DNA from 3 places in the Actinacidiphila sp. bgisy144 genome. Region 1 is predicted to be linked to each of the others. Evidence: predicted binding sites of a transcription regulator. Region 1 holds the regulator's gene; each other region holds the start of a gene.
The links. The regulator HrcA, encoded in region 1, represses chaperone genes, less so after heat shock. The targets are predictions, from matches to a motif close to TTNGCACTCNGNNNNNCNGAGTGCNAA.
Positions count from the first base shown of each region.

Region 2: the regulator HrcA is predicted to act here: its motif matches at 3,661-3,687, upstream of groL (chaperonin GroEL).
Region 3: the regulator HrcA is predicted to act here: its motif matches at 2,505-2,531, upstream of groES (co-chaperone GroES).

Region 1 covers NZ_JBYIRM010000011.1:150,229-155,582, reverse strand. The annotation lists gene AC3EVP_RS15500 (class I SAM-dependent methyltransferase) at 1-372, shown strand, start outside; gene AC3EVP_RS15495 (16S rRNA (uracil(1498)-N(3))-methyltransferase) at 407-1,150, opposite strand; gene AC3EVP_RS15490 (nitronate monooxygenase) at 1,147-2,211, opposite strand; gene dnaJ (molecular chaperone DnaJ) at 2,284-3,420, opposite strand; gene hrcA (heat-inducible transcriptional repressor HrcA) at 3,421-4,437, opposite strand; gene AC3EVP_RS15475 (MBL fold metallo-hydrolase) at 4,721-5,354, shown strand, end outside.
Region 2 covers NZ_JBYIRM010000007.1:39,871-45,224, forward strand. The annotation lists gene AC3EVP_RS10425 (MurR/RpiR family transcriptional regulator) at 1-246, shown strand, start outside; gene murQ (N-acetylmuramic acid 6-phosphate etherase) at 341-1,270, shown strand; gene AC3EVP_RS10435 (glutathione peroxidase) at 1,319-1,813, shown strand; gene groL (chaperonin GroEL) at 1,913-3,538, opposite strand; gene AC3EVP_RS10445 (cold-shock protein) at 3,890-4,093, opposite strand; gene AC3EVP_RS10450 (ubiquitin-like small modifier protein 1) at 4,607-4,882, opposite strand; gene thrC (threonine synthase) at 4,879-5,354, opposite strand, start outside.
Region 3 covers NZ_JBYIRM010000001.1:367,808-373,161, forward strand. The annotation lists gene AC3EVP_RS01685 (SDR family NAD(P)-dependent oxidoreductase) at 1-177, shown strand, start outside; gene groL (chaperonin GroEL) at 295-1,917, opposite strand; gene groES (co-chaperone GroES) at 2,049-2,357, opposite strand; gene AC3EVP_RS01700 (class I SAM-dependent methyltransferase) at 2,600-3,802, shown strand; gene AC3EVP_RS01705 (hypothetical protein) at 3,792-4,052, opposite strand; gene tsaD (tRNA (adenosine(37)-N6)-threonylcarbamoyltransferase complex transferase subunit TsaD) at 4,049-5,194, opposite strand; gene rimI (ribosomal protein S18-alanine N-acetyltransferase) at 5,202-5,354, opposite strand, start outside.

The sequences.
Region 1 (5,354 bases):
GGAAACGTGTTCGACCCGCAGGCGGTACCTCTGCACGGCACGTACGACCTGGTCTTCGACTCCGGCTGCTTCCACCACCTGCCGCCGCACCGACGGATCAGCTACCTCGCCCTGCTCGACCGGCACCTCGCGCCGGGCGGCCACTTCGGGCTGTCCTGCTTCGCGAGCGGCAAGATGGGCTCCGAAGTACCCGACGCGGACTTCTACCGCGACGGCGCCCTGCACGGCGGCCTCGCCTACCGCCCCGACGACCTCCGGCGGATCTTCGCCGACCTCACCGAGGTGGAGATCCGCCCGATGCGCGACGAGCCCGCGGACTCCCCCCACTTCGGCGAGCCCTTCCTCCACACCGCCCTCTTCCGCCGCCCCTGAGCCGCCCCGCGCCCGCGCACCGGCGGCAACAGGCCTACCCCCAGCGGCCGGTGCGGGTCATCAGGAGGGAGAGGGCTGCTACGCCGGCGGTGGAGGTGCGCAGGACGGTGGGGCCCAGGCGGTAGGAGGGGGCGCCCGCGGCGGCGAAGAGGGCCAACTCCTCGGGGGAGACGCCGCCTTCGGGGCCGACCACGAGCATGACGGAGCCGGTGGCGGGCAGTTCGGCGGTCGCGAGCGGGGACGCGCCCTCTTCGTGGAGTACCGCGGCGAAGTCCGCGTCGGCGAGCAGGGTGCTCAGTTGACGGGTCGTCACCTGTTCCGCGACGGTGGGGAAACGCAGGCGCCGCGCCTGCTTGGCCGCCTCGCGGGCGGTGGCCCGCCACTTCGCCAGGGACTTCGCGCCGCGCTCGCCACGCCACTGGGTGACGCAGCGCGACGCCGCCCACGGCACGACCGCGTCCACCCCGGCCTCGGTCATGGTCTCCACCGCCAGCTCGCCGCGGTCGCCCTTGGGCAGCGCCTGCACGACGGTGACGGACACCGCCGGCGCGGCCTCGATCCGCTGCTCGCGCACCTCGACGTCGAGCACGTCCTTCCCGGCGACCGCGGCGACCACGCCGCTCACCGCCCGCCCGGCGCCGTCGGTCAGCACGATCTCCTCGCCGGGCTGGAGCCGCCGCACCGACACCGCGTGCCGCCCCTCGGCGCCGTCGAGCCGTACGACCGCCGGGGCGCCGTCGAGCGCGGCGGGGCCGACGAGGAACACCGGGGCGGTCATGCGCGGGCCCCCTGCGCGGCGTGCAGTTCGGCCGCCAGGGTCTCCACGAGCGCGCCCGCCGACAGCTCCCGCGCCAGCCGGTGGCCCTGCCCGGCCCACAGCGCCATCGCCTGCGGGTCGCCGAGCCCGGCCGCGGCCCGGCGCACCGGCTGCGTCAGATGGTGCACCTGCGGATAGCCGGGCGGGGCGTAGCGGCCGTGCTCGCGTACGAAGCGGTTGAGCAGGCCGCGCGCCGGGCGGCCGCTGAAGGCCCGGGTCACCTCGGTACGGGCGTACACCGGGTCGGTGAGCGCCTGCTTGTGGAGCGGGGACGCGCCCGACTCCGGGCAGACCAGGAACGCGGTGCCCAGCGCGGCCGCGGAGGCGCCCGCGGCGAGCACCGCGGCGATCTGCTCGCCCCGCATCAGCCCGCCGGCGGCGATCATCGGCAGCTGCACCGCCTCGCGGACCTGGGTGATCAGCGTGAGCAGGCCGAGCCCGGTGCCGTCGAGCTGCGGGTCGTCGCGGTGGGTGCCCTGGTGGCCGCCGGCCTCGATGCCCTGGACGCACACCGCGTCCGCCCCGGCCCACTGCGCGGCCAGCGCCTCCGCGGGCGTGGTGACGGTGACCACGGTGTACGTGCCGGCCTTGGTGAAGGCGTCCAGCACGGCCCGGTCGGGGCAGCCGAAGGTGAAGCTCACCATCGGCACGGGGTCCTCCAGCAGCACCGCGACCTTCGCGTCGTAGGCGTCGTCGGAACCGGTGTCCGGGTCGCCGAGCGCGGTGTCGTACCAGGCGGCCTCGCCGGCGAGCTGCTCGGCGTAGACCGCGACCGCGGACGGGTCCACGGTGGCGGGCTGCGGCATGAACAGGTTCACCCCGAACGGCTGCGACGTGGCGTCGCGCAGCTGCCGGATCTCCTGGTACATCGCCTCGGACGTCTTGTACCCGGCAGCGAGGAAGCCGAGGCCGCCGGCCCCCGACACGGCGGCCGCCAACCGCGGGTTGGAGGCACCCCCGGCCATCGGGGCCTGCACGATCGGGTACGCCGAAAAGGAGGAGAGATCGGTCAACGCGGGCATGTGGTCATCGTGTCACGTAGGGTGTGGTGCCCCGCGCGTCGGGGGCCGGTTCACCCGGCCCCCGCCCACGGTCTAGCGGCCGTTGAACGCGTCCTTCAGCCGTGAGAACAGCCCCTGCTGGCCGGGCGCGAACTGCCCGGTGGGCCGCTCCTCGCCGCGCAGCTTCGCCAGCCGCCGCAGCAGCTCCTCCTGCTCGGCGTCGAGCTTGTGCGGCGTGACGACCTCGACGTGCACGATGAGGTCGCCGCGGCCGCCGCCGCGCAGGTGCGTGATGCCGCGCTGGTGCAGCGGGATCGACTGGCCGGACTGGGTGCCGGGCCGTACGTCGATCTCCTCCAGGCCGTCCAGCGTCTCCAGCGGGCACTTGGTGCCGAGCGCGGCCGCCGTCATCGGGATCGTGACGGTGCAGTGCAGGTCGTCGCCGCGGCGCTGGAACACCGAGTGCGGCAGCTCGCGGATCTCCACGTAGAGGTCGCCGGCCGGGCCGCCGCCGGGGCCGACCTCGCCCTCGCCGGCGAGCTGGATACGGGTGCCGTTGTCGACACCGGCCGGGATCTTCACCGTCAGGGTCCGGCGCGAGCGCACCCGCCCGTCGCCCGCGCACTCCGGGCACGGGGTGGGCACCACGGTGCCGAAGCCCTGGCACTGCGGGCAGGGCCGGGAGGTCATGACCTGGCCGAGGAAGGAGCGGGTGACCTGGGAGACCTCACCGCGGCCGCGGCACATGTCGCAGGTCTGCGCGGAGGTGCCGGGCGCGGCGCCCTCCCCGTTGCAGGTGCCGCATGTGACCGCGGTGTCCACCTGGATGTCCTTGGTGGTGCCGAACGCGGCCTCGTCCAGCTCGATCTCCAGCCGGATCATCGCGTCCTGGCCGCGCCGGGTGCGCGACCGCGGGCCGCGCTGCGAGGACTGGCCGAAGAAGGCGTCCATGATGTCGCTGAAGTTGCCGAAGCCGGCGCCGAAGCCGCCCGCACCGCCCCCGCCGCCCGCCGCGGACAGCGGGTCGCCGCCGAGGTCGTAGACCTGCTTCTTCTGCGGATCGGAGAGGACCTCGTAGGCCGCGTTGATCTCCTTGAACCGCTCCTGGGTCTTCGGGTCGGGGTTGACGTCCGGGTGCAGCTCACGGGCGAGGCGGCGGAACGCCTTCTTGATCTCGTCCGGGCCCGCGTCGCGACGCACGCCGAGTACGGCGTAGTAGTCCGTGGCCACCTACGACTCCGCCAGGATCTGTCCGACGTAACGTGCCACTGCGCGTACCGCTCCCATCGTTCCGGGGTAGTCCATGCGGGTCGGTCCGACCACGCCTAGCTTGGCGACTGCCTCGTCGCCCGAACCGTAGCCGACCGCCACCACGGAGGTGGAATTGAGGCCCTCGTGAAAATTCTCATGCCCGATCCGGACGGTCATGGTGCCGTCGGCGGTCTCCCCGAGGAGTTTGAGGAGCACCATCTGCTCCTCCAGCGCTTCGAGCACCGGCCGGATCGTGAGCGGGAAGTCGTGGTGGAAGCGGGTCAGGTTGGCGGCGCCGCCCAGCATGATCCGCTCCTCCTTCTCCTCGACGAGGGTTTCGAGGAGGGTGCTGAGCACCGCGGCGACCGACGGGCGGTCGTCGGGGTCGAAGCTGTCCGCCAGGTCCTGCACGAGCGGCGGCACATCGGGGAAGCGGCGGCCGGTGACCCGGCTGTTGAGCCGGGCGCGCAGGTCCGCCAGGACCGTCTCGCCGACCGGGCCGGGGCAGTCGATGATCCGCTGCTCCACCCGGCCGGTGTCGGTGATCAGCACCAGCATCACCCGGGCCGGCGCGAGCGAGAGCAGTTCCACGTGCCGCACCGACGAGCGGGTCAGCGACGGGTACTGCACCACGGCGACCTGCCGGGTGAGCTGGGCGAGCAGCCGGACCGTGCGGGCCACCACGTCGTCGAGGTCGACGGCGCCCTCCAGGAAGTTCTGGATCGCGCGGCGCTCGGCGCCCGACAGGGGCTTGACCCCGGCGAGCCGGTCCACGAAGAGGCGGTAGCCCTTGTCGGTGGGGATACGGCCGGCGCTGGTGTGGGGCTGCGCGATGTACCCCTCGTCCTCCAGCACCGCCATGTCGTTGCGCACGGTGGCCGGGGAGACGCCGAGCGAGTGGCGCTCGGTGAGCGCCTTCGATCCGACGGGTTCCTCGGTACCGACGTAGTCCTGGACGATGGCGCGCAGCACTTCGAGTCTGCGTTCGCTCAGCATCGCGCACCTCCAACCCGTTGTCCCGACCCTGCGGCCTGGCACTCCGCCGTTTCGAGTGCCAACACTCCCGCAGTCAGTGTACGGCGCGGCGGCAAGGGCTCGGCAAGAGCGACGGCGATCCGGTCTTGCCCGGCGGCCCGGTACGGGCGGTACGGGCGATACGCGCGGTACGTACGCCGGCCCGGGCGCGCGTGCGGACGGAGGGCGGGTGGGGGCGTGAGGGGGGGGCGCCGGGGGCGGGTGCCCGCGCGCGGCGGCGCGGGCGGGGCGATAGCGTCGGGTCGTGAGCGATGAGGAGAGGGCCGGAGCCGGGGCGGTGCCGGGCGCCGGCGGGTCGGGGTGGGAGCAGCTCGCCCCGGGAGTCGCCCGGCGGCGGCTGCCGCACCTCGACGTGACCATCGGGCTGGTGGTCGGCACGGACGGGGTGCTGATGGTGGACACCGGGTCCACGCTGCGCGAGGGCGCGGAACTGCGGGCGCAGGCCGAAGCGCTGACCGGGCGGCCGGTGACCCATGTCGTGCTCACCCACGGGCACTTCGACCACGTCTTCGGCGCTGCGGCCTTCCCCGAGGCCGAGGTGTACGGGCACCGCGCGCTCGGCGGCCCGCCGGCCGGGGACGCCGAGGCGATGCGGGCGGACGCGGTCGCGCACGGCGTCGATCCGGCGGAGGCCGCCGCCGCGGCCGCCGCGCTGCGCCGGCCGACCCGGCCCGTCCTCGACCGGCTCGCCCTTGACCTCGGGGACCGGCCGGTGACCCTGCTCCACCCCGGGCCGGGGCACACCGGCCACGACATCGTGGTGCACGTGCCCGGTACCAGCCCGAGCGATCCCTCGGTGCTGTTCTGCGGCGACCTCGTGGAGGAGTCCGGGCCGCCCCAGGCCGGACCCGACGCCGTCCCCGCGCAGTGGCCGACCG
Region 2 (5,354 bases), on a different contig from region 1:
GCGATCAGCGGCCGCGCCGACGGCCCGGTCACGCAGTACGCCGACGTGGTGCTCACCACCTCCTGCTCCCGGGAGAGCGAGCTGCGGCCGGCCGCGATGTCCAGCCGTACCAGTCAACTCCTCGTGGTGGACTGCCTGTTCATAGGCGTCGCGCAACGGACGTACGACGACGCCGCGCCCGCGCTGTCCGCCTCCTACGAAGCACTCGCCCACCGGCACACCCACCGCGCCCCGCGCCCCAGTTGACGGGCGGCGCCCGGCCACCCGTCCGACCGACCGACCGCCCCGCCTGCCCGCACGTCCTCGACGAGCCGACCCGAGAAGGATGAACGAGCCGCACATGACCGACCAGTACACCGCGCTGCGCCGGGAGTTGGACACCCTCACCACCGAGGCGTTCCGCCCCGAACTCGCCGAGATCGACCGGCGCTCCACCCTGGAGATCGCACGCCTCATGAACGGGGAGGACCTCACCGTGCCGGCCGCGGTCGCCGGGCAGCTCCCGCAGATCGCCACCGCCATCGACGGGATCGCCGCCCGGATGGGCCGCGGCGGCCGGCTGGTCTACGCCGGCGCGGGCACCGCCGGACGGCTCGGCGTGCTCGACGCCAGCGAGTGCCCGCCGACCTTCAACACCACGCCGGGACGCGAGGTGGTCGGTCTGATCGCGGGCGGCCCGGAGGCCATGGTCACCTCGGTCGAAGGAGCCGAGGACAGCAAGGAGCTGGCCGCGGCGGACCTGGACGCGCTGGCGCTGACCGAGGCCGACAGCGTGGTGGGGATCTCCGCGTCCGGCCGCACCCCGTACGCGATCGGCGCCGTGGAGTTCGCCCGGCGGGCCGGCGCGCTGACCGTCGGGCTGGCCTGCAACGCCGGCTCGCCGCTGGCCGCGGCGGCCGACCACGGCATCGAGGTCGTGGTGGGCCCCGAACTCGTGGTCGGCTCCACCCGGTTGAAGGCCGGCACCGCGCAGAAGCTCGTGCTCAACATGCTCTCGACGATCACGATGATCCGGCTCGGCAAGACCTACGGCAGCCTCATGGTGGACGTCCGCGCGTCCAACGAGAAGCTGCGGGCGCGCTCGCGGCGGATCGTCGCGCTGGCCACCGGGGCCGCCGACACCGCGATCGAGGAGGCGCTCAGCGCGACCGACGGCGAGGTGAAACCGGCGATCCTCACCCTCCTGGCGAAAGTGGACGCCGCCGAGGCGGCCAGCCTTCTCACCGCCTCCAACGGCCACCTGCGCAAGGCGCTCGACGCGGCGACCTGAAGCCGGTACCGGCCCCGGCGGGCTCCGGTCCGGGAGGATGATGGGGGCATGAGCGATCTCAATGAAGTGGCCGTGACCACGTTGGCGGGCGAGGCGAGCACCTTCGGGCAGTTGACCGGCGGCAGCGCCGCGCTGGTGGTCAACGTGGCGAGTCAGTGCGGGCTGACCCCGCAGTACAGCGCGCTGGAGGAGTTGCACAAGGAGCTGTCGGGACGGGGGTTCACCGTCGTCGGGTTCCCCTGCAACCAGTTCGGCGGCCAGGAGCCGGGGACGAGCGAGGAGATCGCGGAGTTCTGCTCCACGACCTACGGTGTGACCTTCCCGATGGCCGGCAAGATCGAGGTCAACGGCCCGGGCCGGCACGCGGTGTACGACGCGCTGACCGCCCGGGCGGACACCGCGGGCGAGGCGGGCGACGTGCAGTGGAACTTCGAGAAGTTCCTCGTGGACTCCTCGGGCCGGGTCGTCGGCCGCTTCCGCCCGGGTGTCACCCCGGACGACCCCGAGCTGCGCACCGCGATCGAGGCCGTGCTCGCGGGCTGACCCCGCCCGGGGGCACCGCGCCCGGACGCGACGGCGCCCCCTTCCCCGCGTGGGGAAGGGGGCGCCGTCGTGGTGCGAAGGACGCTGACCGCTTGAGGATCAGAAGTCCATGTCACCGCCGGGCATGCCACCCGGAGCGGCGGCAGCGGCCGCCTTCTCGGGCTTGTCGGCGATGACGGCCTCGGTGGTGAGGAAGAGCGCGGCGATGGAGGCCGCGTTCTGCAGCGCGGAGCGCGTCACCTTCGCCGGGTCGATGATGCCCTCGGCGACCAGGTCGACGTACTCGCCGCTCGCCGCGTTGAGGCCGTGGCCGGGGGTCAGGCTGCGCACCTTCTCCACCACGACACCGCCTTCGAGGCCGGCGTTGACCGCGATCTGCTTCAGCGGGGCCTCCAGGGCGATCTTGACGGCGGCAGCGCCGGTCGCCTCGTCACCCTCCAGCTCCAGCTTCTCGAAGACGGCGGTCGCCTGGAGCAGGGCCACGCCGCCACCGGCGACGATGCCCTCCTCGACGGCGGCCTTGGCGTTGCGCACCGCGTCCTCGATGCGGTGCTTGCGCTCCTTGAGCTCGACCTCGGTGGCGGCACCGGCCTTGATGACGGCCACGCCGCCGGCCAGCTTCGCCAGGCGCTCCTGGAGCTTCTCGCGGTCGTAGTCCGAGTCGCTGTTCTCGATCTCGGCGCGGATCTGGTTGACCCGGCCGCCGACCTGCTCGCTGTCGCCGGCACCGTCGACGATGGTGGTCTCGTCCTTGGTGATGACGACCTTGCGGGCGCGGCCCAGCAGGTCCAGGCCCGCGTTCTCCAGCTTGAGGCCGACCTCTTCGGAGATGACGGTGCCACCGGTGAGGATGGCGATGTCGCCGAGCATGGCCTTGCGGCGGTCACCGAAGCCCGGAGCCTTGACGGCGACGGACTTGAAGGTGCCGCGGATCTTGTTGACCACCAGGGTCGACAGGGCCTCGCCCTCGACGTCCTCGGCGATGATCAGCAGCGGCTTGCCGGACTGCATGACCTTCTCCAGCAGCGGGAGCAGGTCCTTCACCGCGGAGATCTTGGAGTTGACGATCAGGATGTAGGGGTCGTCGAGCGACGCCTCCATCCGCTCCAGGTCGGTGGCGAAGTAGGCGGAGATGAAGCCCTTGTCGAAGCGCATGCCCTCGGTGAGCTCGAGCTCGAGCCCGAAGGTCTGCGACTCCTCGACGGTGATGACGCCTTCCTTGCCGACCTTGTCCATGGCCTCGGCGATCAGCTCGCCGATCTGGGTGTCGGCGGCGGAGATGGAGGCGGTGGAGGCGATCTGCTCCTTGGTCTCCACGTCCTTCGCCTGCTCCAGCAGCGCGGCGGAGACGGCCTCGACGGCCTTCTCGATGCCCCGCTTGAGGGCCATCGGGTTGGCGCCGGCGGCTACGTTGCGCAGACCCTCCTTGACCAGGGCCTGGGCCAGGACGGTCGCGGTCGTCGTGCCGTCACCGGCGACGTCGTCGGTCTTCTTCGCGACTTCCTTGACCAGCTCGGCGCCGATCTTCTCGTACGGGTCCTCGAGCTCGATCTCCTTGGCGATGGACACACCATCGTTGGTGATCGTGGGAGCGCCCCACTTCTTCTCGAGGACCACGTTGCGGCCCTTGGGGCCGAGGGTGACCTTGACGGCGTCGGCGAGCTGGTTCATCCCGCGCTCAAGGCCGCGCCGTGCCTCCTCGTCGAACGCGATGATCTTGGCCATGGTGAAGTGTCCTCCGCGGACTGGGTTGTTTGCGCTCGGGACCGTGTGGTGCCCGCGACGGACGGCCCGCCGGCCGCCGGTTCCTTCCCGACGTCCGCACGGCCCTCACCGACCCGGCCCTGCTGTCACTCTCACGTGGAGAGTGCTAACGCCAATGATTAGCACTCACCCCCTGCGAGTGCAAGCGGTTCGCCCCGGGGGCCGAGCCGCGTACAGGGTCGCCCCCCGCCCGGCGGCGCCCGCAAGACGCCCGCTGGGCACCCGCAGGACGCACAGGAGCCGCCTCCCGCGGACGGGGGGCGGCTCCTGCGTACTGCCGAGGTCGCGTCGATGGTCGAACGCGCCGTGAAGTCAGCCGGCGAGGCGGACCATGTCCGCCTGCGGCCCCTTCTGACCCTGCGAGATCTCGAACTCGACCCGCTGGCCTTCTTCGAGGGTGCGGTACCCGTCCATCTGGATCGCGCTGTAGTGGACGAAGACATCCGCACCACCGTCGACCGCGATGAAGCCGTAGCCCTTCTCCGCGTTGAACCACTTGACGGTGCCCTGAGCCATCCCTAACTCCCCTATTGCTGGCCCTATCGCGGCCCCGCACTTCGCGGGCCCGGGTCAGACCTCACCCGCCCGCGGAACCCGTGCCTTTGACAGGTGGGAACCCTGGGGGGCGTGCGCCGGAACGCGTCGACCGCGGCTGAATGTATCTGCACGGATGCCGTCTGCAACAGGTCAATCGGACGAGAATTCTGGGCGCGACCCATCGGAAATCGCCTGAGAAATAACGATAAGGCAGGGCAAGCCGGGCCGGACATAGCGGACGAAAAGGAGAATTCGCTCGTGAATTTGGCGATAAATCGCCGTGGCCGCGCCACACCTGGGGTCCATGCCACGGGATTGCCTACGGCAACTGTACAACTCTTCAACTACCGCTTCGGCACACGCATGCCCCGCTCACCCGAAGGGGTGAACGGGGCACAAACCGCCCGAATCCGGAACCGCCGCCCAACTCCCGTTGGGCGGCGGCCGGTTCACTCGGCGACCGGCGGGCAGATCCGGTGGCCGGCCGGAGGTTCAGCCGCCTGCGACCGCGGGAATGATCGAGACACTCGCGCCGTCCGGCACGACCGTCTCGAGCCCCTGGGAAAACCGCACGTCGTCGTCGTTGACATACACGTTCACAAAGCGGCGCAGCTTTCCCGCGTCGTCGAGCACGCGCGCCGAAATTCCCTTGTGATCGCGCTCCAGGGAGTCGATCACTTCGGCGAGGGTGGCACCCTCGGCCGGCACCTCGGCCTGGCCGCCGGTGTAGGTGCGGAGAATGGTGGGGATACGTACGGAAGCACTCATGCGAGGCCAGCCTCTCGGAATGCGGCAAGGGTCGGGCGGATGGTCGCGGTCGGCCCGGTGGTCGGCGCCACCGCGTCCAGGGTCTTCAGTCCGTCGCCGGTGTTGAGCACGACGGTCTCGGTGGCCGGGTCGAGCTGCCCGGACTCGATCAGCTTCTTCAGCACACCGACGGTCACCCCGCCCGCGGTCTCCGCGAAGATGCCCTCGGTCCGCGCCAGCAGCTTGATCGCGTCCACGATCTGCGCGTCGTCCACGTCCTCGACGGCCCCGCCGGTGCGCCGGGCGATGTCCAGCACGTACGGGCCGTCCGCGGGGTTGCCGATCGCCAGCGACTTGGCGATGGTGTCGGGCTTCACCGGCCGTACGACGTCGTGCCCGGCCTTGAAGGCCGTCGACACCGGGGAGCACCCCTCGGCCTGGGCGCCGAAGATCTTGTACGGCTTCTCCTCGACCAGGCCGAGCGCGATCAGCT
Region 3 (5,354 bases), on a different contig from region 1:
GACGAGGTGGTGGCGGCCGCGCTGCGCGACCTGGCCCGGGGCCGCACGGTCAGTGTCCCCTCGGCCCGCTACAAGGTGGCGGTCTCGCTCGCCCGCCATGTGCCCCCGGCCCTGTTCGGCGCCGCCGCGGGCCGGGCCGGCCGGTTCGACCCGAAGCTGCGCGGCACCCGGGGCTGAGCCGGAGCGGCGGGCGGAAAACGACCGGGCCCGCCAGGAAAACGACCGGGCCCGCCACCCCGTGACCGAGGTGGCGGGCCCGCAAGGCCGCGGAGGGGCCTGCGACGCGGTGACGCGTCAGTGGCTGTGCCCGTGACCGCCGGCGGCGGCCTCCGGCTCCTCTTCCTTCTTCTCGACGACCAGGGTCTCGGTCGTGAGCAGCAGGGAGGCGATGGACGCCGCGTTCTCCAGCGCGGAGCGGGTGACCTTCACCGGGTCGATGACGCCGGCCTTGACCAGGTCGCCGTACTCGCCGGTGGCGGCGTTGAAGCCGTGGCCCTTGTCGAGCTCGGCGACCTTGGAGGTGATGACGTAGCCCTCCAGGCCGGCGTTCTCGGCGATCCAGCGCAGCGGCTCGACGGCGGCGCGGCGCACGACGGCGACACCGGTCGCCTCGTCACCGGACTTGCCGAGGTTGTCGCCGAGCACCTTGACCGCGTGCACGAGCGCGGAGCCACCGCCGGAGACGATGCCCTCCTCGACGGCCGCGCGGGTCGCGGAGATCGCGTCCTCCAGGCGGTGCTTCTTCTCCTTCAGCTCGACCTCGGTGGCCGCGCCGACCTTGATCACGCAGACGCCGCCGGCCAGCTTCGCCAGACGCTCCTGGAGCTTCTCGCGGTCCCAGTCGGAGTCGGTGGTGGCGATCTCGGCCTTGATCTGGCCGACCCGGCCCTCGATCTCGGCCTTGTCGCCGGCACCGTCGACGATGGTGGTCTCGTCCTTGGTGACGGTGACCCGGCGGGCGGAGCCCAGCAGGTCAAGACCGGCCTGGTCGAGCTTGAGGCCGACCTCCTCGGCGATGACGGTGGCGCCGGTCAGCGTGGCGATGTCGCCCAGCATGGCCTTGCGGCGGTCGCCGAAGCCCGGCGCCTTGACCGCGACCGCGTTGAAGGTGCCGCGGATCTTGTTGACCACCAGGGTCGACAGGGCCTCGCCCTCGACGTCCTCGGCGATGATCAGCAGCGGCTTGCTGGAGTTGGCCTGGATGACCTTCTCCAGCAGCGGCAGCAGGTCCTGGATCGAGGAGATCTTGCCCTGGTGGATGAGGATGTACGGGTCGTCGAGGACGGCCTCCATCCGCTCCTGGTCGGTGACGAAGTACGGCGACAGGTAGCCCTTGTCGAACGCCATGCCCTCGGTGAAGTCCAGCTCCAGACCGAAGGTGTTGGACTCCTCGACGGTGATGACGCCGTCCTTGCCGACCTTGTCCATCGCCTCGGCGATCAGGTCGCCGACCTGCTTGTCCTGCGCGGACAGCGCGGCGACGGCGGCGATGTCCTCCTTGCCCTCGATCGCGCGGGCGGTGGCGATCAGGTCGTCCGAGACCGCCTTGACGGCCGCGTCGATGCCCTTCTTCAGGGCGGCGGGGGAGGCGCCGGCGGCGACGTTGCGCAGGCCCTCGCGGACCAGCGCCTGCGCGAGCACGGTCGCGGTGGTGGTGCCGTCACCCGCGATGTCGTTGGTCTTGGTCGCCACCTCCTTGACGAGCTGGGCGCCCAGGTTCTCGTACGGGTCCTCGATCTCCACCTCGCGGGCGATGGTCACGCCGTCGTTGGTGATGGTCGGGGCGCCGAACTTCTTGTCGATGACGACGTTGCGGCCCTTGGGGCCGATGGTCACCTTCACGGTGTCGGCGAGCTTGTTGACGCCGCGCTCAAGGGCGCGACGGGCGTCCTCGTCGAACTTCAGGATCTTGGCCATGCCTGCGAACTACCTCATCTACTCGTATGTCGTCGTCAGTCAGTGAGGACGGTCAACGAAACCGCCCCGGCCCCGGCCGGAAGAGGGCGCGGAGTCCCGGGGCGGGATCACGGCTGTGGTGGGCCGGAAGACTACTTCTCGATGATCGCGAGAACGTCGCGCGCCGAGAGGACGAGGTACTCCTCGCCGTTGTACTTCACCTCGGTGCCGCCGTACTTGCTGTAGAGCACGACGTCGCCGACGGCGACGTCGAGCGGCAGGCGGTTGCCGTCCTCGAAGCGGCCCGGGCCCACGGCCAGGACGACGCCCTCCTGGGGCTTCTCCTTGGCGGTGTCCGGGATGACCAGGCCCGAGGCCGTGGTCTGCTCGGCATCGAGCGGCTGGACCACGATGCGGTCCTCGAGCGGCTTGATGGCAACCTTGGTGCTGGCGGTCGTCACGATCCGACCTCCCCCTTCAAAGGGCTCACGGGAGTGTCTGTCTGGGTCGGCGACCTGGTAGGCCCGTCGTCGCGGGTGCCGGACCTGCCCGTCGCTGAGTTCTGGCACTCAGCGGTGCCGAGTGCCAGAACCGAGACTAGGACGCACTTAGCACTCGGTCAAGCGGAGTGCCAACGGATGCCCCGAAGGGGGTCGGCGACCGGCGGCGCCCGCGCGCCGGGGCCGCCGCGGCAGCGCGCACAATGGGGCGGGTGACACCCGAGGACCTCGATGCCCTGCTCGCACCCGAAGGGCAGGAACTGCTGCGCGAGTTGCGCGACCACGACCCGGCCGACGAGCTGGCCGCGGCCACCCGGCTGCGGCGCACCCACCCGCCGGAGCTGGTCTCCGCGGCGCTCGGGCAGGCCCGGCTGCGGCAGCGCGCCGCCGCGAAGTTCGCCGCCGATGACGCCGCGCGGATGTACTTCACGCCCAACGGCGTCGAGCAGGCCACCCGCGCCGCCGTCGCCGCCCACCGGGCCGCCCGCTTCCGCGCGTTGGGCGTGCGGCGGCTGGCCGACCTGTGCGGCGGCATCGGCGGCGACGCGGTCGCGCTGGCCCGCGCGGGCATCGAGGTGCTCGCGGTCGACCGGGACCCGCTCACCTGCGCGGTCGCCCGGGCCAACGCGCGGGCGCTGGGCCTGGCCGACCGGATCGAGGTGCGCTGCGCGGACGTGGCGGACGTGGACACCGCCGGCTGCGACGCGGTGTTCGTGGACCCGGCGCGCCGTTCGGGGCGGGGCCGCACCTTCGACCCGGAGGCGTACTCCCCGCCGCTGTCCTGGGCGCTGGCCGCGGCCCGCACGGTGCCGTACGCGGCGGTGAAGGTGGCGCCCGGGGTGCCGCACGAGGCGGTGCCCGCCGACGCGGAGGCGGAGTGGGTCTCGGACCGGGGCGAGGTGAAGGAGGCGGCGCTGTGGTTCGGCACCGGGCCCGGCACCGTACGCGCCACGCTGCTGCCGGGCGGGGCGGAGCTGACCGCGCCCGGCCCGCCGCCGGCCCCGCCGGTGCGGCCGGTGGGGCGGTACCTGTACGAGCCGGACGGCGCGGTCATCCGCGCGCACCTGGTCGCCCTGGTCGCGAGCGAGGTGGGCGGCGGGCTCATCGACCCGACCATCGCCTACGTCACCGGCGACGACCCGCACCCGACGCCGTACGCGGCCGCGTACGAGATCCGGGACGCGCTGCCCTTCGGCCTCAAGCGGCTCAAGGCGCTGCTGCGCGAACGTGAGGTGGGGCGGCTGACGGTGAAGAAGCGCGGGTTCGCCATGGAGCCGGAGGAGGTACGGCGCCGGGTGCGGCCGCAGGGGCCGCACGAGGCGACGGTGTTCCTGACCCGGGTGGCGGGCGAGCCGGCGATGCTGATCGGCGCGCCGGCGGCGTGGGACGGGCGGCTCAGGGCCTGACCGCGACCGACACGAACCGCCAGCGGTGCACCTGGCGGCGGACCAGTTCCGGCGGCGGGTCCGGCAGTTCGGGCAGCTCGGCGCCGTAGGGCGCGTCCCACCAGCTGATGACGAGCACCCGGTCGCCGGGCGCGGTCAGGTACTCCACCCGCTGGGGCTGCCCGGCCAGCTCCTGCTGCCGCGCCCAGTCAAGGAGTTCGGCGCCGCGCTCGTCGGCCGCGGCCGCCTCCCACATCAGCGTGACGGTCATCCGTACAGGTTGTCCTTGCTCAACTCGTGCACATGGTCGTGGTCATGGGCGTGGCTGTGGGTGTGGCCGTGATCGGGGCCGTGATCGGGGCCGTGGGTGTGGCCGGGCACCGAGATCTCGGTGACCGGCAGCGAGGAGTCCGCGGGCAGGTCGAGCGTGGAGGCCGAGCGGCCGCGGGCGACCATCTCGGCGCCGAGCGCGGCGACCATCGCGCCGTTGTCCGTGCACAGCCCGGGGCGGGGCACCCGCAGCCGGATGCCCGCGTCCTCGCAGCGCTGCTGGGCGAGCGCGCGCAGCCGGGAGTTGGCCGCCACTCCCCCGCCGATCATCAGGTGGTCGACGCCGTTGTCCTTGCAGGCGCGGACGGCCTTGCGGGTCAGCACGTCGACCACGGCCTCCTGGAAGGACGCCGCCACGTCGGCGACCGGCACGTCCTGGCCGTCCCGGCGGCGGGCCTCGACCCAGCGGGCGACGGCGGTCTTCAGGCCGGAGAAGGAGAAGTCGTAGCGCGGGTCGCGGCCGCCGGTCAGGCCGCGCGGGAAGGCGATCGCCCGCGGGTCGCCGTCGCGGGCGTAGCGGTCGATCACCGGGCCGCCGGGGAAGCCCAGCCCGAGCACCCGGGCGACCTTGTCGAACGCCTCACCGGCCGCGTCGTCGATGGTCGCGCCGAGCGGGCGGACGTCGCTGGTGATGTCGGGGGCCAGCAGCAGCGAGGAGTGGCCGCCGGAGACCAGCAGCGCCATCGTCGGCTCGGGCAGCGCGCCGTGTTCGAGCTGGTCGACGCAGATGTGCGAGGCGAGGTGGTTGACGCCGTACAGCGGCTTGCCGAGCGCGTACGCGTACGCCTTGGCGGCCGAGACGCCGACCAGCAGCGCACCGGCCAGGCCCGGGCCCGCGGTGACGGCGATGCCGTCCAGGTCGCGGGCGCTGACCCCGGCCTCCTTCAGGGCGCGCTGGACGGTCGGGACCATCGCCTCCAGGTGCGCGCGGCTGGCGACTTCGGGCACCACGCCGCCGTACCGGGCGTGCTCGTCGACGCTGGAGGCGACGGCGTCGGCGAGCAGGGTGTGACCGCGGACGACGCCGACGCCGGTCTCGTCGCAGGAGGTCTCGATCCCCAGGACCAGGGGTTCGTCTGCCATTACTTCCTCAGATCCTCGGTTCCTCAAGGTCAACGGCGAAGGTGCGCGCCGGGTCGGACAGCCGCATCACGAGCGCGTCCACGTTGCCGGGCTGGTAGTAGCCGCGGCGCACGCCGATGGGCTCGAAGCCGAAGCGCTGGTAGAGGCGCTGGGCGCGGGG